2 linked regions of the Urbifossiella limnaea genome follow. The protein of the gene in region 1 interacts with the protein of each later gene in a pairwise test. Links are inferred from orthologs where the notes say so. Each region holds a gene or a part of one and is shown in the gene's direction. Other genes may lie near its edges.

Evidence for each region. Proteins that work in one complex are often made in the same cells at the same time.
Region 2: the proteins of dnaE (region 1) and ETAA1_RS15650 interact in binary tests that used the Escherichia coli proteins (3 or more experiments, as listed by UniProt). The link is inferred for Urbifossiella limnaea from one-to-one orthologs.

The regions. Positions count from the first base shown.
Region 1 is NZ_CP036273.1:294,077-299,450, forward strand. The notes cover bases 1-4,020. They hold dnaE (DNA polymerase III subunit alpha), read left to right. Parts: upstream 1-304; coding sequence 305-3,820; downstream 3,821-4,020. Other genes in these bases: ETAA1_RS01300 (hypothetical protein), read left to right, coding at 1-203; ETAA1_RS01310 (SDR family NAD(P)-dependent oxidoreductase), read left to right, coding at 3,941-4,020. In the rest of the region: more of ETAA1_RS01310, read left to right, coding at 4,021-4,723; ETAA1_RS01315 (HEAT repeat domain-containing protein), read right to left, coding at 4,837-5,374. UniProt on the Escherichia coli protein: DNA polymerase III is a complex, multichain enzyme responsible for most of the replicative synthesis in bacteria. This DNA polymerase also exhibits 3' to 5' exonuclease activity. The alpha chain is the DNA polymerase catalytic subunit.
Region 2 is NZ_CP036273.1:3,812,946-3,816,787, forward strand. Bases 1-2,813 are described here. They hold ETAA1_RS15650 (pyridoxal phosphate-dependent aminotransferase), read left to right. Parts: upstream 1-733; coding sequence 734-1,894; downstream 1,895-2,813. Other genes in these bases: ETAA1_RS15645 (dienelactone hydrolase family protein), read left to right, coding at 1-718; ETAA1_RS15655 (glutathione peroxidase), read left to right, coding at 1,967-2,542; ETAA1_RS15660 (HD domain-containing protein), read left to right, coding at 2,613-2,813. Also shown: more of ETAA1_RS15660, read left to right, coding at 2,814-3,182; folP (dihydropteroate synthase), read left to right, coding at 3,182-3,842. UniProt on the Escherichia coli protein: Shows aminotransferase activity with methionine and histidine as substrates, and to a lesser extent also with phenylalanine.

The DNA.
Region 1 (5,374 bases):
CGTGCGTGTTCGTGATCGACGTCCGCGACAACCGGCACTTCTACGCATGGGTCGCGGCCCCGGCGGTCGAGCGCGGGCGGCCGGTCCTCCGGTTCCCCGAGGTGCCGGACTTCCAACCGCTCGACCGCGCGGCGCTCGACCAGATCGTCGACCGGGTTGCCGGCTGGCACGCCGCGCTCGCCCGGGTGCTGCAACCCGCGTAACCGCCCCGCCGGCCCCCGCCCCCACTTCGCCTTCCGCGCCGCGCCACGAGCGGCTATCATGCCCTTTCGCGCACGTCCGTTCACCGCCGAGTGTTCCGCCGATGGCCGACCGCAAGTTCGCGCACCTCCACCTCCACACCCACTACAGCCTCCTCGACGGGTTCAACCGCATCCCCGCCCTCGTCGAACAGACCGCCAAGCTCGGCATGACCGCTCTGGCCGTCACCGACCACGGCAACCTGTACGGCGCGATCGAGTTCTACACCAAGTGCCGCGAGAAGGGGATCAACCCCGTCATCGGCTACGAGGCGTACCTCGCCCCCGGCGCCCGCACCGAGAAGAAGGCGGCGCGGCAGGGCGACGCCTACAGCCACCTCACGCTCCTCGCCAAGAACGAGCAGGGCTTCCGCAACCTCATCAAGCTGTCCAGCATCGCCTTCCTCGAAGGGTTCTACTACCACCCGCGCATCGACCGCGAGGTGCTGGAGGCGCACAAGGACGGCCTCATCTGCCTCAGCGGCTGCCTCGCCGGCGAGTTCAACCAGTACATCCTCGCCGACAAGCCGAAGGAGGCGAAGGCGCTCGCGGCGTGGTTCGCCAGGCTGTTCGGCAAGGATTTTTACGTCGAGATCCAGAACAACGGCATCGGCCTGCAGGACCAGTGCACGCCGGTCGCGGTCGAGATCGCCAACAAGCTGGGCGTGCCGCTCGTGGCCACGGCCGACGCGCACTACCTGTGCGCGACCGACGCCGAGGCGCACGACGTGCTGTTCTGCATCAACACCGGCCAGAAGCGCGACCCGCGCAAGCGCAAGTACCCCGAAGAGCGGATGCCGAACCCGTACTACGTCCGCTCGCCGGACGACATGTACAAGCTGTTCCCCGGGTTCGAGGACGCCGTCGCCCGCAGCCAGGAAATCGCCGACGGGGTGGACATCCGCCTCGACTTCAAGAAGCGCCACTTCCCGGTGTTCCAGCCGCCGACGGGGATGACGCCCGAGGACTACCTGCGCCAGCTGTGCGTCGAGGGCGTGAGGGAGCGGTACGGCGACAACCCCTCCGACGCGGTGACGGCCCGGCTGGAACACGAGCTGAACACCATCAACAAGATGGGGTTCGCCAGCTACTTCCTCATCGTGTGGGACTTCGTCCGCTACGCGCGCGCCGAGGGCATCCCGAGCACGGCCCGCGGCTCCGGGTGCGGGGCGATCGTGTCGTACGTGCTGTACCTCAGCCACGTCTGCCCGCTGGAGTACGACCTGCTGTTCGAGCGGTTCCTCGACCCGAACCGGAGCGAGGCGCCCGACATCGACATCGACTTCTGCCAGGACCGCCGCGGGCTGGTGATCGAGTACGTGAAGCGGAAGTACGGCGCCGAGAGCGTGGCGCAGATCGGCACGTTCGGCACGCTCGCCGCGAAGGCGGCGCTGAAGGACGTGGGCCGCGTGCTCGACGTGCCGCTCGACCGGGTGAACGCGCTGTGCAAGCTGGTGCCGATGAAGGGGGCCATCGCCGCCGACCTGGACGAGGCGATGGCGTCGCCGGACTTCCGCCGCGAGTACGACCAGGACCCGCAGGTGAAGACGCTCGTCGACATCGCGCTGAAGTTGGAGGGCACGAACCGCAACGTGGGGACGCACGCCGCCGGCGTGGTGATCGCCAACGGGCCGATCACCGACTACGTGCCGGTGCAGCGGCCGCCGAAGAAGGGCGCCGACGGGTCGGAAGCGTCCGACGTGACGATGACGACGCAGTGGGAGATGGGCATCCTCGAGAAGGTCGGGATGCTCAAGATGGACTTCCTGGGCCTCCGCAACCTGACGGTGCTGGACAACTGCGTGAAGCTGATCAAGCGGACGCGCGGCCTCGACGTCGACCCGATGGCGTTCCCGCTGGACGACAAGGCGACGTACGACCTGCTCCAGCGCGGCGACGCGAAGGGGGTGTTCCAGCTCGAAAGCGAGGGCATCCGCGAGCTGCTGAAGCGGATGAAGCCGGACAACATCCGCGACCTGATCGCGGTGCTGGCGCTGTACCGCCCCGGCCCGCTGGAGGGCGGGATGGTGGACGAGTACATCGAGTGCAAGCACGGCCGCCGCAAGCCCGCGTACCCGCACCCGATCACCGAGCCGATCCTGGTCGAGACCCACGGGGTCATGGTGTACCAGGAGCAGGTGATGCGCATCCTGAACAAGCTCGGCGGCATCGAGCTGGCGCAGGCGTACGCGTGCATCAAGGCCATCTCGAAGAAGAAGTACGACATCATCGACGCCCGCAAGGCCGACTTCGTGAAGGGGTGCGTGGCCAACGGGCTGACGGAGGAGAAGGGCGCGGAGATCTTCGACCTGATCGTGAAGTTCGGGGGGTACGGGTTCAACAAGTCACACACGGCCGCGTACGCGCAGATCGGGTACCAGACGGCGTACCTGAAGACGCACTTCACCGCCGAGTACATGGCGGCGCTGCTGTCGTCCGAGATCGACGACGGCAACAAGCGCGACGTGATGGTCGACCACATCGCCGACGCCCGCCGGCTCGGCGTCGACGTGCTGCCGCCGGACGTGAACCGCGGCCTCGCCGACTTTACGGTTCACAACAACCGCATCGTCTTCGGCCTCACCGCCATCAAGGGGCTCGGCCGCGGCGCCGCCCAGGAGATCGTCCGCGCCCGCGAGCAGGACGGCAAGTTCAAGGACATCTTCGACTTCGCCGAGCGCGTGGACCGCCGCACCGTCCAGAAGGCCGCCGTCGAGAAGATGGTGCAGGCCGGCGCGTTCGACGCCTTCGGCAAGCGGGCGGCGCTGTTCCAGGCCATCCCGAAGGCGTACCAGTCGGCCGACGAGAAGGCCAGCGAGCGGAAGCGCGGGCAGAAGAACTTCTTCGACATGTTCGGCGACGGCGACGACGGCGCGGGGCCGGCCAAGGCCGGCACCGCCCACGGCCTGCTCGACGTGCCCGAGTGGCCGGACGCCGAGAAGCTGAAGTTCGAGAAGGAGGCGCTCGACTTCTACGTCAGCAGCCACCCGCTGGCGCAGCACGACGACCAGCTGAAGCGGTTCCGCACCCACGACGCGGCGCAGGTGCTGAAGCTGCCGACCGGCACGTCGGTGCTCGTCGCCGGGATGGTGACGCAGTTCCAGATGCGCACCGCCCAGAAGAGCGGCAAGCGGTGGGGCATGTTCTACCTCGAAGACTTCACCGGCCAGTGCAAGTGCATCCTGTGGAGCGACGAGTACGCGCGGCTGAAGGACGTGGTGGTGAACGACGCGGTGTTCCTGTTCGAGGGCGTGGTGGAGTGGCGCGAGGGCGGCAGCAGCGGCGACCTGATCGTCAAGAAGGTGCTGACCGTGGACGAGGCCCGCCGCGAGATGACGAAGAGCCTGCTGCTGAAGATGCCGTACACCGACGACCAGGAAGTGCTGCGGAAGCTGGACGCGGTGAGTTTGGTGCTGAAGCGGAACCGCGGGCAGACGCCGGTGTACCTGAGCGTGCGCGACGGGAACGGCCGGCAGGTGCAGCTGAAGGTGAGCGCCGAGCTGGCGATCAACCCGGGCACGCTGCGGGCCGAGGAGCTGGAGATGCTGCTCGGGCCGGGGGCGGTGCTGTTCACCCGGTAGGGGCGTAAGCTAGCAGCCCCGGCGAGCCGGGAGCGTGAGCGACCGGAGTCCGACGCCACTCGCGCCGCGTCGGACTCCGGTCGCTCACGCTCCCGGCTCGCCAGCACCACGCGAGACCCCATGACCCGCCCCCTGGCCCTGGTGACCGGCGCGAGCGCCGGGATCGGCAAGGAGATCGCCCGCGTCCTCGCCGCCGACCACGACCTCGTCCTGTCCGCCCGCCGGGCCGACGAGCTCGCCGCCCTCGCCGCCGAGCTCGGCGGCACCAGCTGCACCGTCGTCCCCGCCGACCTCGCCGACCCCGCCGCGCCGCAGCTCCTCTTCGACGCCGTCGCCGCCGGCGGCCGGCCGCTCGACGTGCTGGTCAACAACGCCGGCTTCGGCGACTTCGGGTACTTCGCCACGGCCGACCTGCCGAAGCTGCTCCGGATGGTGCAGGTGAACTGCACCGCGCTCACGGAGCTCACCCACCGCTTCCTGCCGGGCATGGTCGAGCGGAAGACCGGCCGGGTGCTGAACGTCGGCTCGGTGGCGGGCTTCCAGCCGGGGCCGCTGATGGCCGTGTACTACGCGACGAAGGCGTACGTGAACTCGCTGTCGCAGGCGCTGTCGAACGAGCTGGCCGGGACCGGCGTGACGGTGACGTGCCTGTGCCCGGGGCCGACGCGGACGGAGTTCGCGGCGGCGGCGGGGCGGCGGGAGGGGAAGTCGTTCAGCGTGGCGCAGCGGCTGACGGCGCGGGACGTGGCCGAGATCGGCGTGTCGGCGATGACGCGCGGCACGCCGGTGGTGGTGCCGGGGATGGGGAACAAGCTGCTGATCGCGGCGGAGCGGCTGCTGCCGCGCGGGGCCGTGGTGCGGGCGGTGCGGTGGATGCAGCAGAAGAGAATGCCTGAGGCGTAATTTGGAATTGGTCCGTTGAAATTTGGCTGACGAGCGGCTCAGCCCCGAGAAGTCGGTCCTGGGCCTGCCCCGCTCGTCAGCCAAATTACAACGGACCAATTACAACGGACGTCTCACGCCATCGCCACCATCACGCCGGCGCCGACCGGCGCCGTGGTGTCCATCGGGCTCGGGGTGTGCGTCAGCGCCTCGCCAGCCCGGCGGCGGACCTCGGCGTCGTCGTCCTCGACCACCAGCCGCAGCGCCGCCGCCACCTGCGGGTCGTCCGGGGCCATCTGACCCAACAGGGTCGCACAGCGGCCGCGCAGCTCGGGGTCGATGTGGCCGAGCCCCTGCACCACGGCGCCAAGCGCCGGCCGGCCCACCTTCCGCAGCGACGCCGCGGCTACGACGCGGGTGCGCGTCTCGGGCTCGCCGAGCATCGTCACCAGGCCGGGGGCCGCGGCCTGCGCCGCGGGGCCGAGGCGGCCGGACGTGCCGGCGGCGTCGCGGCGGACGCTCGGGTCCGGGTCGCGGAGGCAGTTCACCAGCGCCGGCAGCGCGGCCAGCGCGTGCGTGCCGAAGTCGCCGAGCGCCCGCGCCGCCCGCCGCCGCACCCGGGCGTACGGGTCCTTCAGCGCCGTCGTCAGCGCCGCCACCCGCTTCGACGGC
Region 2 (3,842 bases), 3.5 Mb from region 1 along the record:
CGACTTGCCGACGCCGACCGGGCCGATGCGGACGTACCTGTACGCCCCGAACGAACCCGGCCGGCCGCCAGTCCGACGGCCGGGTGTGGTGCTGTACTCGGAAATCTTTCAGCAGACGGCCCCGGTCCGCCGGCTCGCGGTGCAGCTGGCGTCGCTCGGCTACCGGGTCGCGGTGCCAGAGGTGTACCACGCGCACGAACCGCCCGGCTGCGTTCTCGGCTACGACGATGCCGGTAAGACCCGCGGTAACGCCCTGAAGCAGGTCGTGACGCTGAACGAGTTCGATGCCGACATCGCTACCGCGGTGGCATTCCTGAAGGACCACCCGGACGGCACCGGTGCCGTGGGGTCGTTCGGCATCTGTCTCGGCGGGCACCTCGCCTTCCGCGCCGCACTCCACCCGGGCGTGCGGGCCGCGGCGTGCTTCTACCCGACCGACCTGCACACCGGCACGCTCGGCGGCGGGGCCGACTCGCTAACCCGCGCCGGCGACATCCGCGGTGAACTGTTGATGGTGTTCGGCCGGCAAGACCCGCACGTCCCCGCGGCCGGCCGACGAATCATCTACGACGCCCTCGACGCGGCCGGCGTGTGGTTCACGTGGCACGAGTTCAACGCCGCCCACGCCTTCCTCCGCGACGAGGGCGACCGCTACGACCCCGCCGCCGCCCGCCACGCGATTGGGCTCGCGGCGGACCTGTTCAGCCGCTGCCTCTAACGGCAAGGACCGCCGATGCTCGCCGCCCGCGTCCAGCACTTCACCGAGTCCGTGATCCGCGAGACGACGCGGCTCGCGCAGCGGCACGGGGCCGTGAACCTCGGCCAGGGGATGCCCGACTTCGACCCGCCGGAGGAAGTGAAGGAGGCCGCCTGCCGGGCCATCCGCGACGGGTTCAATCAGTACGCCGTGACGTGGGGCATCGCCCCGCTCCGCGCGGCCATCGCCGAGAAGGCCCGCAGCTTCAACGGCCTCGCCTGGGCCGACGCCGACGAGCACGTCACCGTGTGCTGCGGGGCGACCGAGTGCCTGATGGCGACGATGCTCGCGCTTGTGGACCCGGGCGACGAGGTGGTGATCTTCCAGCCCTTCTACGAGAACTACGCGCCGGACGCCCTCCTCACCGGGGCCGAGCCGCGCTGGGTGCGGTTGAACCCGCCCGACTGGTCGTTCGACCCCGCCGAGTTGCGGGCCGCGTTCGGGCCGCGCACGAAGGCGATCATCCTGAACACGCCGAACAACCCCACCGGCAAGGTGTTCACCCGCGGGGAACTGACGCAGATCGCCGAGCTGTGCCAGGAGTTCGACGCCGTCGCCATCTCGGACGAGATCTACGAGTACATCCAATTCACCGACCGGCCGCACGTAAGTATCGCGTCGCTGCCGGGGATGGCCGACCGCACCGTCACCATCAGCGGGCTGTCGAAGACGTTCACCGTCACCGGCTGGCGCCTCGGCTATACCGTCGCCCCGGCCGCGATCACCGCCGGCATCCGCAAGGCGCACGACTTCCTGACGGTCGGCGCGCCTCACCCGTTGCAAGTGGCCGGCGCCGCGGCGATGGCCCTGCCCCGCAGCTACTTCGACGGCCTGAAGGATCACTACCGCACCCGCCGCGACCTGTTCCTCCCGTACCTTCAGGAGGCGGGTTTCGTCGCCCGCCCGCCGGACGGGGCGTATTACGTCATGGCCGACTTCTCGGCGCTTTCCGACCTCGACGACGTGGCGTTCGTCCGCCGCATGATCGAGACGGTCGGCGTGGCCGGGGTGCCGGGGGGCAGCTTCTTCCGCCCGAAGGACGCGGGCCGGACGCAGGTCCGGTTCATGTTCGCCAAGCGGGAGGAGACGCTGCGCGACGCCGGCGAGCGGCTGCTGCGGCTGCGGGCCGCAGAATAACTCCCCCGGGTGGTCCGTCTACCCGGGTGCCGGCTACCAATCCGTGTGACCGCTACGAGGAGCTTCCACACCATGAAAGCACTACTGTTGACCGCCGCCGCCGCGGCCCTGACGCTGGCCGTCGGCGTCGAGGTCGGGAACGGGCAGGAGAAGGCCATGACGCCGCTGACGGGCAAGATGAAGGGGATCGACGGCAAGGACATCGACCTCGCCGCCCTGAAGGGCAAGGTTGTGCTGGTGGTGAACGTGGCCAGCCGCTGCGGGTACACGAACCAGTACAAGGGGATGCAGGCGCTGTTCGAGCAGTACAGCAAGGACGGGCTGGTGGTGCTGGGGGTGCCGTCGAACCAGTTCGGCGCCCAGGAGCCGGGCACCGAGGAGGACATCCAGAAGTTCTGCTCCGCGAACTACAAGGTCACCTTCCCGATGACGGCGAAGGTAGACGTGAAGGGGCCGAGCAAGGTGGACCTGTACAAGGCGCTGACCACGGCCACGGTCCGCGACGGCAAGACGGAAGAGGTGGGCTGGAACTTCGAGAAGTTCCTCATCGGGCGTGACGGGCGCGTGGTCGCCCGGTTCAAGTCGGCGGTGGCCCCGGAGTCGAACGAGCTCCAGACCGCCGTCCGCACCGAGCTGGCGAAGAAGTAACCCCCGGGCGAACCCGCCGCCGCGGCCCGCCTCCTTTAGGGGGCGGGCCGTATCATTTCCGGGGGCACCCATGACGACCACCGACCTCGCCGGCGTCCTCGACTTCCTCCGGGCCGCGGAAGCGATCAAGACGCAGACCCGCAGCGGCTACACCTCGGCCGGCCGCGCCGAGAGCGTCGCCGACCACACGTGGCGGCTCTGCCTCATGGCCGTCGTCCTGGCCGACCAGTTCCCCGGCATCGACTTCGCCCGCCTCATCCGCATCTGCGTCGTCCACGACCTCGGCGAGGCGATCGGCGGCGACGTGCCCGCCGTGAACCAGTCAGCGGCCGCACCGAAGGCCGACAGCGAGCGCGCCGACCTGATGACGCTCCTGGCCCCGCTCCCCGCGCCGCTGCGCGACCACGTCACCGAACTGTGGGACGAGTACGAGGCCGCCGCGACGCCGGAGGCGAAGCTGGCGAAGGCGCTCGACAAGCTCGAAACGCTGCTCCAGCACACGCAGGGGGCCAACCCGCCGGGCTTCGACTACCGCTTCAACCTCGACTACGGCCGGCAGTACACCGCCGCCCCGCCGCTAGTTGCCGCCATCCGCGACGCCCTGGACCGCGACACGCTCCGCCGCGCGGAGGGCGCGTGATGCCGCGTGTGTGGGTCTGCCGCGGGCACCAGTTCACGATCGGCCCGCGGCCGCTCGTCATGGGCATCGTGAACGTCACCCCGGACAGCTTCTCCGACGGCGGCCGCTTCCTCGACCCGGCGGCCGCGATCGACCACGGGCTGGCGCTTGCCGCGGAAGGCGCGAATATCCTCGACATCGGCGGCGAATCGACGCGCCCCGGCGCCCCGGCCGTGAGCGGAGCCGACGAACTGGCCCGCGTCCTGCCCGTTGTCGCCGGGCTGGCGAAACGGGCCGCCCTACCCCTCTCGGTGGACACGACCAAGGCCGAAGTCGCCCGCCGCTGCATGTACGCCGGCGCTTCCATCATCAACGACGTGTCCGGCCTGACGGCCGACGCCGACATGCCGGGCGTGGTCGCGGCGACGGGGGCGGGCGTGGTCGTGATGCACATGCAGGGCACGCCGAGGACGATGCAGCAGAATCCGGTCTACGGCGACGTCGTGGGCGAGGTCGCGGGGTATCTCGAAGCGCGGTTGCACGCCCTCGCCGCGGTCGGTATCTCCCCGGACGCGGTCTGCCTCGACCCGGGCATCGGCTTCGGGAAGACGCTCGACCACAACCTGACGCTGCTCGCCCACCTTGACGCGGTCGCCGCCCTCGGCCGGCCGGTGTGCCTGG